2 regions of the Streptomyces sp. NPDC023573 genome follow, and region 2 is predicted to be linked to the other one. Evidence: predicted binding sites of a transcription regulator. Region 2 holds the regulator's gene; the other holds the start of a gene.

Region 1 (8,678 bases), on a different contig from region 2:
CCAGCGCCTCACCCGCCTGGGTGAGGCGCATCTCGCGTCCCGTACGGATCAGCAGCGGAGTACCCGCCGAGCTCTCCAGGGCCTTCATCTGCTGGCTGACGGCGGGCTGGGTGCAGCCCAGCTCCCGTGCGGCGGCGGAGAAGGAACCGGTGGTGGCCACGGCACGCAGGACACGGAGATGACGGGCTTCGATCACCCTCCAACCATAAGCGACTCTTGCAGCTCCGGGCGATTAATCACGAGCGACTTTGAGTACCGCACCGTTAGCCTGTCCGGTTATGAAGGTGCTCACCGTGAATCTCGGCCGTCCCACGCCCTCTCCCCACAGCGACGGAGCCGACGGGCTCACCGGGATCGGCAAGCAGCCGTCCGACGGTCCCGTGCGGGTCGCCGACCCCGGCCTCAAGGGCAGCGGCGGCAGCGGCCTGGCCGGTGACGCCGTGTGCGACCTCAGGCACCACGGCGGGTCGGACCAGGCCGTGTACGCCTACGCCCGCGAGGAGCTCGACACCTGGGAGAAGCGGCTCGGCCGCCCCCTGCCCAACGGCGCGTTCGGCGAGAACCTCACGACCCTCGGGCTCACCGTGAGCCACGCGCGGATCGGGGAGCGCTGGCGGATCGGCGACGAGGTGATCCTGGAGGTGACGTCGGGCCGCATCCCGTGCCGCACGTTCGCGGGTCACCTGGGCGAGCGGGGCTGGGTGAAGCGGTTCACGCGCGAGGGGGCCACGGGCGCGTACCTCCGGGTGATCGAGCCGGGGACGATCCGTTCCGGTGACCCGGTCGAGGTGGTGCACGTACCCGGCCACGAGATCACCACGGCCCTGGCGTTCCGGGCGACGACCACGGAGCGGGAGCTGCTGCCGCGCCTGCTCGAAGCGGGTGACGCGCTGCACACGGAGGCCCTGCGCGCGGCACGGGAGTACGTGGCGCAGCGGAGCGCCGGTCACGCGTCATGATCCCGCCTCCCGGTCGCGCAGTGCCGCGCGGGCCGGGAGGGTCACGGCGACGAGGCCGAGGGTCACGGCGGTCGCGGCGAACGCCGCGTACAGCAGCGGGGGCACGTACGGGGACTCGCCCGTCACGCCGCGCATCATCGGCGTCAGCGTGATCATGGCGATCACCGTGCCCAGGGTCACGCCCGTCGCCGAGACCAGCAGGCTCTCCCAGCGGAGCATGCGCAGCACCTGCCGGCGGGTGGAGCCGACGAGGCGCAGCGTGGACAGTTCGCGGCGGCGGTCCAGGACCGTCATCACCAGGGTGTTGACGGCGGCGACGGCGGCGAAGCCGCCCAGGACGGCGGCCATCATGTAGTTCGACCAGGCGCCGTACGCGTGGTCCAGGTCCTGCTCGACGGCGTAGCCCGAGGCGTCGGTGACCTCGCCGAGTGCGGCGAGCGAGCCGGCGTCCCCGCCGTGTACGAGCAGCGTGCTGTCGAAGCCGGCCGTGACATGACCGGCCAGGGACGCGCGGTCCATGGTCACCGCCGCGAGGCCCAGGCCCCTGCCGTAGACCGCGACGACCTCGGGGCGGTCCTCGGTGCCGTCGGGGAGGTAGAGCGGCAGCGTGTCGCCGACCTCGACCCCCGCCGAGGCGGCGAGGGTCCTGTCGATGGCGATCCGGCCCGCGCCCACGCGGTCCAGGCTGCCGCTGCGCACGTCCAGGTCCTGCACCAGGGCGAGCCGGTCGGCGGAGCCCGAGACGCCCTGGGCCGCCGCCCCGAGCAACGACGTCTCGCCGACGGCGCGGACGGGCACCAGCACCTGTGTGTCGAGCAGGCTCACGGCCGCGTCGACGCCGGGGGCGCGGGCGGCCCGGTCGGCGGCGTCGGCGGGCAGGCCCGCCGGGTCGGTGACGACGTGGTCCGCCGTGATGCCGGCGCGGAGCTGATCGGAGGCGACCTTGCTCTCGCTCGTGTGCATGAAGACGAGCGTCGAGGCGAAGGCCATGGCCAGCACGATCGGGGTGATCGCGGAGGCCAGCCGCCGGGAGTTGGTGCGGGAGTTGGCGGCGGCCAGTGTCGCCGCGGCCCCGCCGCCGCGCACCAGCAGGCCGAAGAGCGCCGCGCACAGCCGGGCCACCAGCGGGCCGAGCAGGGCGAAGGCGAGCATGAAGAGCATGATGACGCCGAGGGAGGCACCTGCCGCGTCGTCACCGGCGGAGGAGGACGCGACGCCGGCGAGTACCGCGCCACCGCCGAGGGCGGCCAGCCCGAGGAGGGTCCGGACGACGCCCGGCCGCAGCCGTTCCACCGAGGCTTCGGCGAGTGCCTGTCCCGGTCTGATCCTGGCGGGCCTGCGCCCGGCCGCCCAGCCGGCGCCGAGCGCCGTGAGCAACCCGGCCCCGACGGCGACGACCAGCGGGACCCACGAGACGTGGAGTTCGACCGGGTCCGGGATGACCCCGCGGTCCTTCAGCTGCCCGAACCACCAGTGCGCGAGCCCGATCCCCGGCAGACAGCCGGCAAGACCGGCGAGCGGCGCGACGAGGAGCGCCTCCGCGGCGACCGCGCGGCGGATCTGCCGCGGGGTGGCGCCGACCGCGCGCAGCAGTGCGAACTCGCGGGTGCGCTGGCCGACGGAGAGCGCGACGGTTCCAGCGGCGGTGAAGACGGCGACCAGTGTGGCGATCCCGCCGAAGGAGCCGCCGAGTCCGGTGAGCGTGTCCTTGGCGTACGCCAGTCCCCGGTCCTCTACGCCGCCTCGGGCGTCTCCGGTGAGCACCTGCGCGCCGGAGCCGGCGAGGGCCTCTTCGACGGCGGCGGCGAGGGCCGATTCGTCGGCGGGGGAGGCGCCGTCCTCGGCCAGTACGGCGATGGCGTCGACCTTGCCGGGGTGCCCGGCCAGCGTGGGTGCCTCGGCGTCGGCGAAATAGGCAGCGGCCGTGGTGTCGCCGGCGGTCCCGGGCCCGGCCAGTCCGGAGACCCGGAAGTCCGCGCGGCCCGCGGCTGTTTCGAGCGTGACGGTGCCGCCCACACCGGTCTTCGCGCCCCGGGCGGCGGCGTCGCCGAGCACGACCTCGCCCGCTCGGGGCGCTGTGCCGGCGGACAGCGCGGCACCGGTGAAGGCGTGCGATCCCCAGCCGTGGCCGGTGAGCGCCGCGCCGTCCTGCCGCACCGGGAAGGTGGAGTCCGGCACCGCGGCCCCGGCGCCCGGCGCCCGGGCCGCCTTCGCCACGAGGCCCACGTCGACGCGCGCCTTGTCCGGCAGCGGGTAGGCGGATTCCTCGGGGCCGTCGACGGTGTCGGAGACGACCCGGGCGGACTGGTCGGCCGCCGCGACGACCGGTGCCTTCGCGTACCGCTGCGCGGGCACCGAGGCGCGGATGCCTGTCTCCAGCAGGGTTCCGCAGGCCGAGACGATCAGCGCCGCCATCATCAGCGCGACGAACGTGCCCGCGAACGACGCGGGCCTGAAGCGGACGGCCGCGCGGGCGAGTCCGGTGGGGCGCCTCATGCGGCGGCCCCCGCCATCGCGCCCGTGCGGGCGGTCAGCGCCGCCATCCGCGCGGCGATCTGCTCCGCCGAACCGCGCTCCAGGCCGCCGGCGAAGGTGCCGTCGGCGAGGAACAGCACCTGGTCGGCCCACGCGGCCGCGGCCGGGTCGTGGGTGACCATGACGACGGTGGCGCCATGGGCGTACCCCCCGCCCGCGTGGGGCCCGGAGCCGGTGGGAGTGTCCACCGCGTGCCGGAGCAGGCCGAGTACCTCGGCGGCGGTGCCGGTGTCGAGGGCTCCGGTCGGCTCGTCGGCGAAGATCACGTCAGGCCCCGTGACCAGGGCGCGGGCGACGGCCACGCGCTGCTGCTGGCCGCCGGAGAGCTCGCCGGGCCGGCGCCGCGCCTTGTCGGCGAGCCCGACCCGCGCGAGCACCTCGGCCGCCCGGCGGCGGTCCTGGCGCTGCCCGGCGAGGCGCAGGGGCAGCAGGACGTTCTGCTCCACGGTCAGCGACGGCAGCAGGTTGAACGCCTGGAAGACGAAGCCGAGGCGGCTGCGGCGGAGTTCGGTGAGCCGGTTCTCGCTCATACCGGTGATCTCGGTGCCACCGAGGTACACGGATCCGTCCGACGGCTGGTCGAGCCCGGCGGCGCATTGCAGGAAGGTGGACTTCCCTGACCCGGACGGGCCCATGACGGCGGTGAACGTGCCGCGCGGAAGGGCGAGGTCGACGCCCGCGAGCGCGTGCACGGTGCCGGGGCCGCGGCCGTAACGCCTGCGGACACCGCGCAGTTCGACGGCGAGACCGGGTGTGGCGGCCGGGGCCTCCGGCCGGTCGTCCGCCTTCTGCCGTTTGCCGCTGCGTAGCCTCATGTTCCGCCCTTTCGTGATGTTCTCCGTACCGACGGGTGGAACGTACGAGGACGACACCGCGCCGGGCGTCATACCCGGGGGCCGACATGGGGTGCTACCGGGGTAGGGGGTGGCTTCACCTGGAAGAAGCCGGGTCCACCGCCCGGGCGGGGGGCGGCTAACGTGCCGCCTATGACGACTGCACTGATTACGGGCGCGACGGCGGGGATCGGGGCCGCCTTCGCGCGGCGGCTCGCGGGTGACGGGCACAATCTGGTGCTGGTGGCCCGCGACACGGAACGGCTGCGGGCCCAGGCCACGGAGCTCCATGACAGGCACGGCATCGAGGCCGAGGTGCTGACCGCCGATCTGTCCACGGACAGCGGGATCGAGGCGGTCGCGGCACGGCTGACGGACCGTGTGAGCCCTGTCGACCTGCTGGTCAACAACGCGGGCTTCGGCAACAAGGGCCGCTATCTGGATGTCCCGGTGGCCGACGAGCTGACGATGCTGAAGGTCCACTGCGAGGCGGTGCTGCGGCTGACCTCGGCCGCCGCCGGCTCGATGCGGGAGCGCGGTCGCGGCGGGGTGGTCAACGTGGCCTCCGTCGCGGCGTTCCTGCCGCGCGGGACGTACGGGGCGTCGAAAGCCTGGGTCGTCCAGTTCACCCAGGGCGCGGCGAAGGACCTCGCGGGTTCGGGGGTGCGGCTGATGGCGCTGTGCCCGGGCTTCGTACGGACCGAGTTCCACGAGCGTGCCGGGATGGGGACGGGCAACATCCCGGACTGGATGTGGCTCGACGCGGACAAGCTGGTGGCCGCGGCCCTGGAGGACCTGGCCCGGGGCAGGTCGGTGTCGGTCCCGGACCCGCGCTACAAGGCGCTGATGGGTCTGGTGAAGCTGACGCCCCGCAGTCTCCTCGGCGGGGTCACCTCCCGCGCGGGCCGGAGTTACGGACCTCAGTAGGCGAGCACGGAGAACGCACCGAGGCCCGGTGCCCCCGCGACGGGGGTACCGGGCCTCGCTGTCCCGCGGAGCCGTACTAGTGGCTGTGGCCGTGGCCGCCGTGACCGGCGTCGGCCTCTTCCTCGGCCGGCTTCTCGACGACCAGGGTCTCGGTCGTGAGCAGCAGCGACGCGATGGACGCGGCGTTCTCCAGGGCGGAGCGGGTGACCTTGACCGGGTCGATGACGCCGGCCTTCACCAGGTCGCCGTACTCGCCGGTCGCGGCGTTGAAGCCCTGACCCTTGTCGAGCTCGGAGACCTTCGAGGTGATGACGTAGCCCTCGAGGCCCGCGTTCTCCGCGATCCAGCGGAGCGGCTCGACGGCGGCGCGGCGCACGACCGCGACACCCGTGGCCTCGTCGCCGGTCTTGCCGAGGTTGCCCTCGAGGACCTTGACGGCGTGGACCAGAGCGGAGCCACCACCGGAGACGATGCCCTCCTCGACCGCGGCGCGGGTCGCGGAGATGGCGTCCTCCAGGCGGTGCTTCTTCTCCTTGAGCTCCACCTCGGTGGCCGCACCGACGCGGATCACGCACACGCCGCCGGCCAGCTTCGCGAGGCGCTCCTGGAGCTTCTCGCGGTCCCAGTCGGAGTCCGTGGACTCGATCTCGGCCTTGATCTGGTTGACGCGGCCCTTGACGTCGTCGGAGTTGCCCCCGCCGTCGACGATGGTCGTGTCGTCCTTGGAGACGGTGACGCGGCGGGCGGTGCCCAGCACGTCCAGACCGGCCTGGTCGAGCTTGAGGCCGACCTCCTCGGCGATGACGGTCGCACCGGTGAGGGTGGCGATGTCGCCGAGCATGGCCTTGCGGCGGTCACCGAAGCCCGGGGCCTTCACCGCGACGGCGTTGAAGGTGCCACGGATCTTGTTGACGACGAGGGTGGAGAGCGCCTCGCCCTCGACGTCCTCGGCGATGATCAGGAGCGGCTTGGAGGCGCCGGCCTGGATGACCTTCTCCAGCAGCGGGAGCAGCTCCTGGATGGAGCCGATCTTGCCCTGGTGGATCAGGATGTACGGGTCGTCGAGGACGGCCTCCATACGCTCCTGGTCGGTCACCATGTACGGGGACAGGTAGCCCTTGTCGAAGGCCATGCCCTCGGTGAACTCGAGGTCCAGACCGAAGGTGTTGGACTCCTCGACGGTGATGACACCGTCCTTGCCGACCTTGTCCATCGCGTCCGCGATGAGCTCGCCGACCTGCGGGTCCTGCGCGGAGAGCGCGGCCACGGCGGCGATGTCGGCCTTGTCGTCGATCGGGCGGGCGGTCGCGAGGAGGTCCTCGGACACGGCCTTCACGGCGGCGTCGATGCCCTTCTTCAGGGCGGCCGGGGACGCGCCCGCGGCGACGTTGCGGAGGCCTTCGCGGACGAGGGCCTGGGCGAGCACGGTGGCGGTGGTGGTGCCGTCACCCGCTACGTCGTTGGTCTTGGTCGCCACCTCCTTCACCAGCTGGGCACCGAGGTTCTCGTACGGGTCGTCGAGCTCGACCTCGCGCGCGATGGTGACACCGTCGTTGGTGATGGTGGGGGCGCCGAACTTCTTGTCGATGACGACGTTGCGGCCCTTCGGACCGATCGTCACCTTCACCGTGTCGGCAAGCTTGTTGACGCCGCGCTCAAGGGCGCGACGGGCGTCCTCGTCGAACTTCAGAATCTTCGCCATGGGCTGAGCTGTCCTCTCAAACGAACTGCGCCCCTCGCCGCCCGGCTAGTTTCTCGCAGGGGGCCAGGGGCGCAGAACAGAAGCAAACGTTAGGTGAATTACTTCTCGACGATCGCGAGAACGTCGCGCGCCGAGAGGACGAGGTACTCCTCGCCGTTGTACTTCACCTCGGTGCCGCCGTACTTGCTGTACAGAACGACATCGCCGGTCTTGACGTCGAGCGGAAGGCGCTCGCCGTTCTCGAAGCGGCCCGGGCCCACGGCCAGGACGACGCCCTCCTGGGGCTTCTCCTTGGCGGTGTCGGGAATAACCAGGCCGGAAGCCGTGGTCTGCTCGGCGTCGAGCGGCTGGACCACAATGCGGTCCTCGAGCGGCTTGATCGCAACCTTGGAGCTGGTGGTCGACACGATCCGGTCTCCCCCTTCGGAGATCTCACGGGGTTTAACAGTCTGTGGGGTGGCGACCAGACCGATCCGTCGTCGCGGGTGCCGGACCTGCCCTGTCGCGCGGTTGTGCTGGCACTCTCCATCGGGGAGTGCCAGCACTGACACTATGGCCGCGATTAGCACTCGGTCAAGCGGAGTGCCAATTCACCACCCTCGCGTGGCGCCGTCGGACCGGCGTACGCCCGGACAACGCGGGAGATCTTCACAGGGTTCCGTACGGCGGACGACCGCCCGTCAGACGTAGTCCTCCAGCTTGGCCACGGCGTATCCCTTGTCGGTGACCGTCTTCATGACGTTGCGGATCATGTCGGCCATGGAGCCGTTCCAGTCCTCACGGCCCCGGAAGTGGGTGAGGATGATGTCGCCGGGGTGCAGGTCCTGGTCCCACTCGCGCCACTCCATGTGGTCGGGGAACGCCTCGGCGGCCCACAGGGGCACGGCCTTGATGCCGCAGGACCTGGCGACGCGCAGGGTGTCGCCGTTGTAGTTGCCGTACGGCGGGCGGAAGAGGGTGGGCCGCTTCCCCAGGTGCTTCTCGATCTTGTCCTGCGAGCCGCAGATCTCCCGGTGCTGCTCCTCCCGGGAGAGCCCCGGGAGATAGCGGTGGTTGAGCGTGTGGTTGCTGAGGGTGACACCCCGGGCCTGCATGTCCTTGAAGTAGCCGTAGTCGTCGCTGACTTCGTAGTCGCTGAGGAAGGCGCTGTACGGGATGTCCAGCTCCGACATCATCCGCAGCAGTTCGGGGTCCTTCTCCGCGCCGTCGTCCATCGTCAGGAAGACGACCCGCTCCTCGGTCGGCACGGTGGTGAAGACCGGCGGCAGATCCTCCCCGCCCTCGACCTCGAAGCCCTTACGGGTGGTGATGCGCGGCTTCTCGGCCGGCGGCGCCGGCGCGACGAGCGGGACCTTGGCCAGGCCCCACTTCCTCGCGACGGCGGTACGGGCGGCGACCGACCGCTTCAGCCGCTCGGCCTCGGCCTTCGCCTTCGCCTCGGCCGCGGCGGGGCCCGCCTGCGCGGCGGCGGCTCCCGGCTGCCCGGCCACCGGCTCCTGCCGCCCGGCCGCACCTTCGTCCGCCCCGTCGCCGCACCCGGAGGCGGCGGCACCGACCAGCAGGGCGACCAGGACCGCGCAGACCGGTCTGTGCCGCTTGGGGACCTTCTTGTCGTTTTGTCGTACTAGCTGCATGGCGCCGCATCCTGCCACCGGGCCACCGGCCGCCTCCGCCGACACCTCCGGGGGACCCGCCGGGTCCCCCGGCTGGCTCACAATGGAC
Region 2 (8,678 bases):
CTACACCGCGACCGAGCTGCGCGGCTCCGGCGGGGCCCTGGCCTCCCGGGACAACTACGCGGCCCACCTCGTCGAGGAGGTCCGCCAGGCCCGCAAGGTGCTCGGCGACGACCCCCGTCCGGTCCGCACGGTCTTCGTCGGCGGCGGCACGCCGACGCTGCTGCCCGCGGCCGACCTCGTCCGGATGCTCGCGGCGATCCGTGAGGAGTTCGGGCTGGCGGAGGACGCCGAGATCACCACGGAGGCCAATCCGGAGTCCGTCGGCCCGGCGTATCTCGCGGCGCTGCGGGAGGGCGGCTTCAACCGCGTCTCCTTCGGCATGCAGAGCGCCCGGCAGCACGTCCTGAAGGTCCTGGACCGCACCCACACGCCCGGCCGGCCCGAGGCCTGCGTCGCAGAGGCCCGCGAGGCCGGCTTCGAGCACGTCAACCTCGACCTGATCTACGGGACGCCCGGCGAGTCCGACGACGACTGGCGGGCCTCGCTCGACGCGGCGATCGGCGCCGGGCCCGACCACGTGTCGGCGTACGCGCTGATCGTCGAGGAGGGGACCCAGCTCGCCCGGCGCATCCGCCGCGGCGAGGTCCCGATGACGGACGACGACGTCCACGCCGACCGCTATCTGATCGCCGACGAGGCGATGGCCGCCGCGGGCTTCTCCTGGTACGAGGTGTCGAACTGGTCCCGTACGCCCGAGGGCCGCTGCCTGCACAACGAGCTGTACTGGCGCGGGGCCGACTGGTGGGGCGCGGGCCCCGGGGCCCACAGTCACGTCGGCGGGGTGCGGTGGTGGAACGTCAAGCACCCCGGGGCCTACGCGCAGGCCCTGGCCGAGGGCCGCTCGCCCGGCGCCGGCCGTGAGGTGCTCGGCGACGAGGACCGCCGGGTCGAGCGCATCCTGCTGGAGCTGCGGCTCGTCGAGGGCTGCCCGCTCTCGCTGCTCGCCCCCGCCGGCCTCGCCGCAGCGGGCCGCGCGGTGAAGGACGGCCTGCTGGAACCCGGACCGTACGGCGAGGGCCGCGCGGTCCTCACGCTGCGGGGGCGGCTGCTGGCCGACGCCGTGGTGCGGGACCTGGTCGACTGAGCACCCGCCCGGCCCGTACGAGGCGGCCGGCGCGCCGGGCCTACCCCACCGGACAGTCCGCGCGGGTGAGCGGTGTCCGGTCGCCCGCGGCCCGGCCGCACACGACGCGGCTCTGCGCGTCCGGCCCTGGACGGGTGACCTCGACGATGTTCAGGCCGTGCACCTTCTGGTCGGCGTACGGGATCGTCCCCCGGAAGGTGATGGTCCCGGTCGGCATGTCGTGCAGGGCCACCGAGTAGAGCGTCGCCCAGGTCTCCGCCGCGCTCTGCGGGTTGTCGCTGCGGGTCGCGGCCGCGTAGAGGGCGGCCGTGGCCTGGTAGGAGATCACGGTCTGCCCGCTGGCGAACAGCCTGTCCTCGTACGGGCGCACCTTCGGCAGCGCCGGCAGCCGCTGCCCCTCGGGAAGCAGCGCTTCCAGGGCCTTGCGGGAGTCCTCGTAGAACGCCCGGCCGCCGCCCTGGCTCATGGGCGCGAGGGCGCCGTAGTAGAGCGTGACCTTGTCCGCGAGCTTCGTCGAGTCGTCGAAACGCGCCTTGGTCAGGTCGTCCCCGGTGAAGACCGTCATCTTCTTGTCCGAGCAGCCCGCGGTCTGTCCGAGGCCGGACATCAGCGTGTTGACGTCCTCGACCCGGCCGGCGAAGTAGAGCGCGTCGGGCACGCGTTCCGCCCCGCAGATCGCGTGCAGGGGTGCGTCGAGGTTCGCGGAGCCGCCGTCCTTGGACAGGGAGTACTGGGTGTCGGAGGCCACGGTGAAGCCGGACTCCTTCAGCATCTCCAGACCGACCCTGCGCTGCTCGGTGGTGTAGCGGTCCTTGTCCTCGTTGCCCACCTTCCTGGACAGGACGACGGCCTGCGGATCGTCCAGCCCGTCCGCCAGCCGGCCCGCGATCAGCCCGAGGGCGTCCGCCTGCTCCTCGTCGGTCGCGGACGTGCCGAAGTAGTTCGGGTACTCACGGGCCAGTTCGCTGCCGGAGTTCGTGCTGTCCACCACGGGCAGTCCCGCGCGCTGGAGGAGTCCGGTGGCCTCGGCGCTCTCCGTGGTGTTGCGGCCGAGGCCGACCACACCGACGACGGAGGAGTCCCGGCGGGCGACCTCGATGATCTTCCCGACCGCGGTCGTCTGCCGCAGCATGTCCTGGCCGCCGTTGGCCGTCAGGACCCGGAGCTTGACGGAACGATTCGCCGTGTCGTTGACGAACCGCTGGTGGAGATAGACGCCGGTCAGCTCCTCCAGGCCCTTGCGGGTGTCCTCCCGGTTCTTGTCGGTGCCGGTGAGCGGGCCCGCGTAGACGACCGTGACACGCGGTTCGCCCGGCCCGATGGAGGCGTTCTGCTCCCGTATCGCCTGCTCGATCCGTTCGAAGGTGACGCCCTTGCCCACCCCGTTCAGCGGGAGGCTGTTGCCCTCGGCGAAGCGCACCTCGGGGACCGTCGCCACCCCGATGCACTCCTTGACACCTCCAGGACCGGTCAGCCTGACCGCGTCGGTGCTGACGCCGACGAGCGGGCCGTAGCAGTACTTCTCCTTCAGGTGCTCGCTCCACAGGAAGGTCCCCAGCAGCGCGCCGACCAGCGCGAGGGCGACGGTCGTCCTCGACATCACCCACCAGGCCCAGGTCCGGCGGACCCGATGGGTGACGAGCTGGGCGTGGGCGTACTCATGGGTCAGCTGGCCGGTGGACAGCGGCAGCCGCAGCACCCAGGCCAGCGTCACGGCCGCCGCCGGCGCCTGGCCGACACTCAGGTCGTCGACCCAGCTCTCGTACCGGGCGCGCGCGCCCGACCTGACGCCGGCGGGCACGGACGGCTCCGGAGGCAGCGGCGGGGTGTGCCGCATGATCCGGTCGGCGGGCAGCGAGGCCAGGAGCAGCAGCGGATCCACCTCGCTGCGCCGTGACCGCACGTTGTTGACGGCGTTGATCAGCAGGATGCCGCCGTTGTCGTGGGTGGCGGTCGGCAGGAAGACCACCGGCGGGACGGTGCGCTTGCCGCGCCTCCAGTCCAGGGCGTGCGGCCGGTAGTTGTCCAGCAGGTCCTCCAGCAGCGCCTGGACCCGGAGCTCCAGGTGGAACTGGCGCGCGTGCTCGTCGCCCGTCCCCGCGTCGGCCACCCGTTCCGCGACGGCGGCCGCCCGTGCCCGGATCACCCGCCACGAACCGCTGGGGGAGAACCACGACCAACCGTCGGAGGGGTACGCGGTGCTGGACGCGGCCAGTGAGGACGTGGTCGCGAGCCATCGGCTGGCCCGGCGCAGCCACAGCAGCGGCGGCGCCGACGTGGTCACCAGGCGTACGACCGCCAGGCCGAGCAGGGCCGAGGCGGCGACCAGCGCCGTCAGCACCCAGCCGATCTCCCCCAGCAGCACGCTGAGCACCGCGATGAAGACGGCCCCGACGAAGGTCTCCGGACGGATCGAGGCGCGCAGCGAGTCCCACCAGTTGGAGCCGCCCGACCGGCTCGCCCGCCACCGCAGGCTGCCCAGCTGTTCCAGGATCCGTTCGTCGCGCTCTCGGGGGGATCTGACGTCCTGCTGTGCGACGACCGTCGCCGTGGCCTGCTCGATGGCGGCGAGCAGCCGGGAGCGGGGAAACGTGAAGGGCTTGTACTGCGAGGTGCCCCGGGTCTCCCAGGGCCGCTCGGTGAGGGTGCGGACCATGGAGAGGGCCGCCTCGTACGGGGTGGTGCCGTGGCCGTCGAGCAGCTTCACCGGGACCCGGCGCAGCTGGTTCGCCCGGTGGACCTGATGGACGATGCGCTCGACCCTGTCGTCGATCTCCGTACCGGCGGCGGCGTCCTCCGCCTGTGCCACGACCAGGGGCATCACGGGCCGGTTGACCCGGTACTGGTCGATCAGCTCCTGCATGAGGTGGAAAACGGCGGAGGCCGCCTCGTTGTCCGCGCTGTCCCGCCACACTTCACGCGTCATCCGCCCCGTGCCTTCCCCTGTGCCGGGCCTTGCCGTCACCTCTCAATAACGGATGGTGCGTGTGCGGCGCAGGTGTTCGCGGGGATCGATACCTGATCCTCTTCAACGCTCCCGGGACATCAGGAAGGAAGGGTGACGAAGTCGATCAATTCCTCGACGCGGCCCAGAAGCTGCGGTTCCAGGTCCTTGTACGAGCCGACCCTGGAAAGGATGTGCTGCCAGGCCGCACCGGTGTTCTCCGGCCAGCCCAGCGCACGGCACACGCCCGTCTTCCAGTCCTGACCGCGCGGAACCGCCGGCCACCCGGGGATGCCCACGGACGACGGCTTCACGGCCTCCCAGACGTCGATGTACGGGTGCCCCACCACCAGCACGTCCGCGTCGGTGACCTGGGCGGCGATCCGGGACTCCTTGGAACCGGGCACCAGATGGTCGACCAGGACACCGAGCCGGGCGTCCGGACCGGGCGCGAACTCGCGCACGATCGCCGGGAGGTCGTCGACGCCCTCCAGGTACTCCACGACCACGCCCTCGATGCGCAGGTCGTCGCCCCACACCCGCTCGACGAGCTCGGCGTCGTGCCGCCCCTCCACATAGATCCGGCCCGCCCGGGCGACCCTCGCCCGCGCCCCGGGCACCGCCACCGAACCGGAGGCCGTACGCGCGGGCCGGGCGGGACCGGCGGCCGACGGGCGCACCAGGGTGACACCCCGGCCCTCCAGCAGGAAGCCGCGCGGCTCCATCGGGAAGACCCGGTGCTTGCCGAAGCGGTCCTCCAGGGTGACCGTCGGCCCCTGGGCCGTCTTCTCACACCGGATCACCGCCCCGCAGAAGCCGGTGACGGCCTCCTCGACCACCAGACCGGGCTCGGCGGGGACCTCGGGGGCGGGGGCGGACTTCTTCCACGGCGGGGTCAGATCCGGCTGGTAGCTGCGCATGGCAGCACGATAATCGGGGCAGCGTTCACGACACGCCGAACCGGACCGCCAGGTGCTCACGCTGCGCCCGGACGAACGCCGCGTCCACCACCGCCCCGTGCCCCGGCACGTACAGCGCGTCCTCGCCACCCAGCTCCAGCAGCCGGTCCAGCGCGGCCGGCCAGTGGGAGGGGACCGCGTCCCGGCCCGCCTGCGGTTCGCCGGACTCCTCGACCAGATCGCCGCAAAGCACCACGACGGGCGAGCCCGGTACCAGCACCACGAGGTCGTGGCCGCTGTGACCGGGCCCCACATTGGCCAGCAGCACCTGGAAGCCGCCGCCGAGATCGAGCGTCCACTCGCCGCTCACCTGGTGCCGCGGGGCCACCAGGGCGTCCGTGGCCGCCGTGGCGTCCGCCTCGCTCATCCCGTGCCGCAGCGCGTCGGCGCGCAGCTCCTCGGCACCCCGCCCCAGCAGCTCCGCCGTGCCGACCGCCCCGTAGACCTCCGCCCCGGAGAAGGCGGCGGTGCCCAGCACATGGTCGAAGTGCGGATGGCTCAGTGCGATATGCGTCACCCTGCGGCCCAGCAGGCCCTCGGCCTGGGTGCGCAGTCCGGCCCCCTCGCGGAGCGTCGCGCCGGTGTCGTAGAGCAGCGCACCGTCCGGCCCCGCCACCAGCGCGGCGGTCGCGTCCCAGACGGGGAGGCGCCGCCGCCCCGTAGCGTTGCCCAACCGCTCCCAGCCGAACTCTTCCCAAGAGACGTCCATACGACGACGCTATCGGCAACGACCTGCGCGGTCCCACGACGGCGTGGCCGGTCGCCCTTGCCCCGGGCCCACCCCGCCCCCGTACACTGACCGGGGGGATTGCTGGCACTCGAACGCACAGAGTGCCAGGCAGACGCCGAAGAACCACAGCTGGAGGTGTGCGCGGTGCTCAGCGAACGCAGACTCGAAGTGCTGCGCGCCATCGTTCAGGACTATGTCGGCACCGAGGAGCCCGTCGGCTCCAAGGCGCTCACGGAGCGGCACAGCCTCGGGGTCTCCCCGGCGACTGTCCGCAACGACATGGCGGTGCTGGAGGACGAGGGCTTCATCGCCCAGCCTCACACGAGTGCGGGGCGCATTCCGACGGACAAGGGCTACCGTCTCTTTGTCGACAAGCTCGCGGGCGTCAAGCCCCTGTCGTCGCCGGAGCGCAGGGCCATTCAGAATTTCCTCGACGGCGCGGTCGACCTCGACGACGTCGTGGGCCGCACGGTCCGGCTGCTCGCGCAGCTGACCAGGCAGGTCGCCGTCGTGCAGTACCCCTCGCTGACCCGGTCGACGGTCCGGCACGTGGAGCTGCTGTCGCTGGCTCCGGCCCGCCTGATGCTCGTCCTGATCACGGACACGGGCCGGGTCGAACAGCGTATGATCGACTGTCCCGCGCCGTTCGGTGACACCTCGCTGGCGGATCTGCGGGCCCGGCTCAACAGCCGGGTCGTCGGACGACGCTTCGCGGACGTCCCGCGGCTGGTGCAGGACCTGCCGGAGTCCTTCGAGACCGAGGACCGGGGAACCGTATCGACGGTCCTCTCCGTCCTCCTCGAGACTCTGGTCGAAGAAACGGAGGAGCGGCTGATCATCGGCGGCACCTCCAATCTCACCCGTTTCGGGCACGACTTCCCTGTGATGATCCGGCCGGTGCTGGAGGCATTGGAGGAGCAGGTCGTGCTGCTGAAGCTGCTCGGTGAGGCAACGGACTCAGGCATGACCGTACGGATCGGGCACGAGAACGCCCACGAGGGCCTCAACTCCACGTCCGTCGTCGCGGTCGGCTACGGTTCGGGCGACGAGGCAGTCGCCAAACTCGGCGTGGTCGGACCGACCCGCATGGACTACCCCGGAACGATGGGAGCGGTACGCGCAGTGGCACGTTACGTCGGACAGATCCTGGCGGATTCGTAAGTGGCCACGGACTACTACGCCGTACTAGGCGTGCGCCGCGACGCATCTCAGGACGAGATCAAGAAGGCATTCCGTCGGCTCGCCCGCGAGCTGCACCCGGATGTCAACCCGGATCCGAAGACCCAGGAGCGGTTCAAGGAGATCAACGCCGCTTACGAGGTTCTGTCGGACCCGCAGAAGAAGCAGGTCTACGACCTCGGTGGCGACCCGCTGTCCCAGTCGGGCGGCGGCGGTGGCGCTGGAGGGTTCGGAGCCGGCGGCTTCGGCAACTTCAGCGACATCATGGACGCGTTCTTCGGCAACGCCGCACAGCGCGGGCCCCGTTCGCGGACCCGTCGCGGCCAGGACGCCATGATCCGCCTGGAGATCGACCTCAACGAGGCGGCCTTCGGCACGACCAAGGACATCCAGGTCGACACGGCGGTCGTCTGTACGACCTGCAGTGGCGAGGGCGCCGCACCCGGCACCTCCGCGCAGACCTGTGACATGTGCCGCGGCCGTGGCGAGGTCTCCCAGGTCACGAGGTCCTTCCTCGGCCAGGTCATGACCTCGCGGCCCTGCCCGCAGTGCCAGGGCTTCGGCACGGTCGTGCCGACCCCCTGCCCCGAGTGCGCCGGTGACGGCCGCATCCGCTCGCGGCGCACCCTCACCGTGAAGATCCCCGCCGGTGTCGACAACGGCACCCGGATCCAGCTCGCGGGCGAGGGCGAGGTCGGCCCCGGCGGCGGCCCCGCCGGCGACCTGTACGTCGAGATCCACGAGGTCTCGCACGCCGTGTTCCAGCGGCGCGGCGACGACCTGCACTGCACGGTCACCATCCCGATGACGGCCGCGGCGCTCGGCACCCAGGTGCCGCTGGAGACGCTCGACGGGCTGGAGGAGATCGACATCAGGCCGGGCACCCAGTCCGGCCAGTCGGTCCCGCTGCACGGGCGCGGCATCACGCACCTGCGTGGCGGCGGGCGCGGCGACCTGATCGTGCACGTCGAGGTCCTGACCCCGACGAAGATGGACCCCGAGCAGGAGCGCCTCCTGCGGGAGCTGTCCAAGCTGCGTGGCGAGGAGCGGCCCACCGGTCAGTTCCAGCCCGGGCAGCAGGGGCTCTTCTCCCGTCTGAAGGACGCCTTCAACGGCCGCTGAACCCTGTCACCGCACCGCCCGCCGGTCCCGTACCGGCGGGCGGTGCGGTGCGTGCGGTGGTCCTCCGCCGTGCGAAAGGGGCTGATTCGGCACGGTCCGCGGGACGTGGCACGATGCGGGCATGTCCTTGGCGCTGACCGATCTCTGCCGGTACCCGATCGTGCAGGCCCCGATGGCGGGAGGCGTCTCCCGCCCGGAGCTGGCCGCCGCCGTCTCCGAGGCCGGAGGGCTCGGTTTCCTCGCCGCCGGCTACAAGACGGCGGACGGGATGTACAACGAGGTCGAGCAGCTCAGGCGGATGACCGGCAGGCCCTTCGGCGTCAACCTCTTCATGCCCCAGCCGCTGGTCGCCGACCCCAGCGCCGTCGAGGTCTACCGCGAGCAGCTCGCCGGTGAGGCCTCCTGGTACGAGACCCCGCTCGGCGACCCGGACTCCAGCGGCGACGACGGTTACGAGGCCAAGATCGCGATCCTGCTGGAGGATCCGGTCCCGGTGGTGTCCTTCACCTTCGGCTGCCCCACACGCGAGGTCCTCGACGCGTTCGCCGCCGCCGGCACGTTCACCGTCGTCACGGTCACCTCGGCCCAGGAGGCGCGCAACGCCAGGTGGGCGGGCGCGGGCGCGGTCTGTGTGCAGGGCACCGAGGCGGGCGGCCACCA

The links. The regulator HrcA, encoded in region 2, represses chaperone genes, less so after heat shock. The targets are predictions, from matches to a motif close to TTNGCACTCNGNNNNNCNGAGTGCNAA.
Region 1: the regulator HrcA is predicted to act here: its motif matches at 7,519-7,545, upstream of groES (co-chaperone GroES).

What each region holds. Positions count from the first base shown of each region.
Region 1 is NZ_JBVHKB010000002.1:340,266-348,943, forward strand. It holds gene ACZ32T_RS07995 (LysR family transcriptional regulator) at 1-196, opposite strand, end outside; gene ACZ32T_RS08000 (MOSC domain-containing protein) at 279-959, shown strand; gene ACZ32T_RS08005 (ABC transporter permease) at 954-3,455, opposite strand; gene ACZ32T_RS08010 (ABC transporter ATP-binding protein) at 3,452-4,309, opposite strand; gene ACZ32T_RS08015 (SDR family NAD(P)-dependent oxidoreductase) at 4,481-5,254, shown strand; gene groL (chaperonin GroEL) at 5,331-6,956, opposite strand; gene groES (co-chaperone GroES) at 7,055-7,363, opposite strand; gene ACZ32T_RS08030 (polysaccharide deacetylase family protein) at 7,637-8,590, opposite strand.
Region 2 is NZ_JBVHKB010000001.1:830,054-838,731, reverse strand. It holds gene hemW (radical SAM family heme chaperone HemW) at 1-1,084, shown strand, start outside; gene ACZ32T_RS03825 (type 1 periplasmic-binding domain-containing protein) at 1,125-4,010, opposite strand; gene ACZ32T_RS03820 (DUF3097 domain-containing protein) at 4,130-4,948, opposite strand; gene ACZ32T_RS03815 (MBL fold metallo-hydrolase) at 4,974-5,696, opposite strand; gene hrcA (heat-inducible transcriptional repressor HrcA) at 5,862-6,878, shown strand; gene dnaJ (molecular chaperone DnaJ) at 6,879-8,018, shown strand; gene ACZ32T_RS03800 (nitronate monooxygenase) at 8,140-8,678, shown strand, end outside.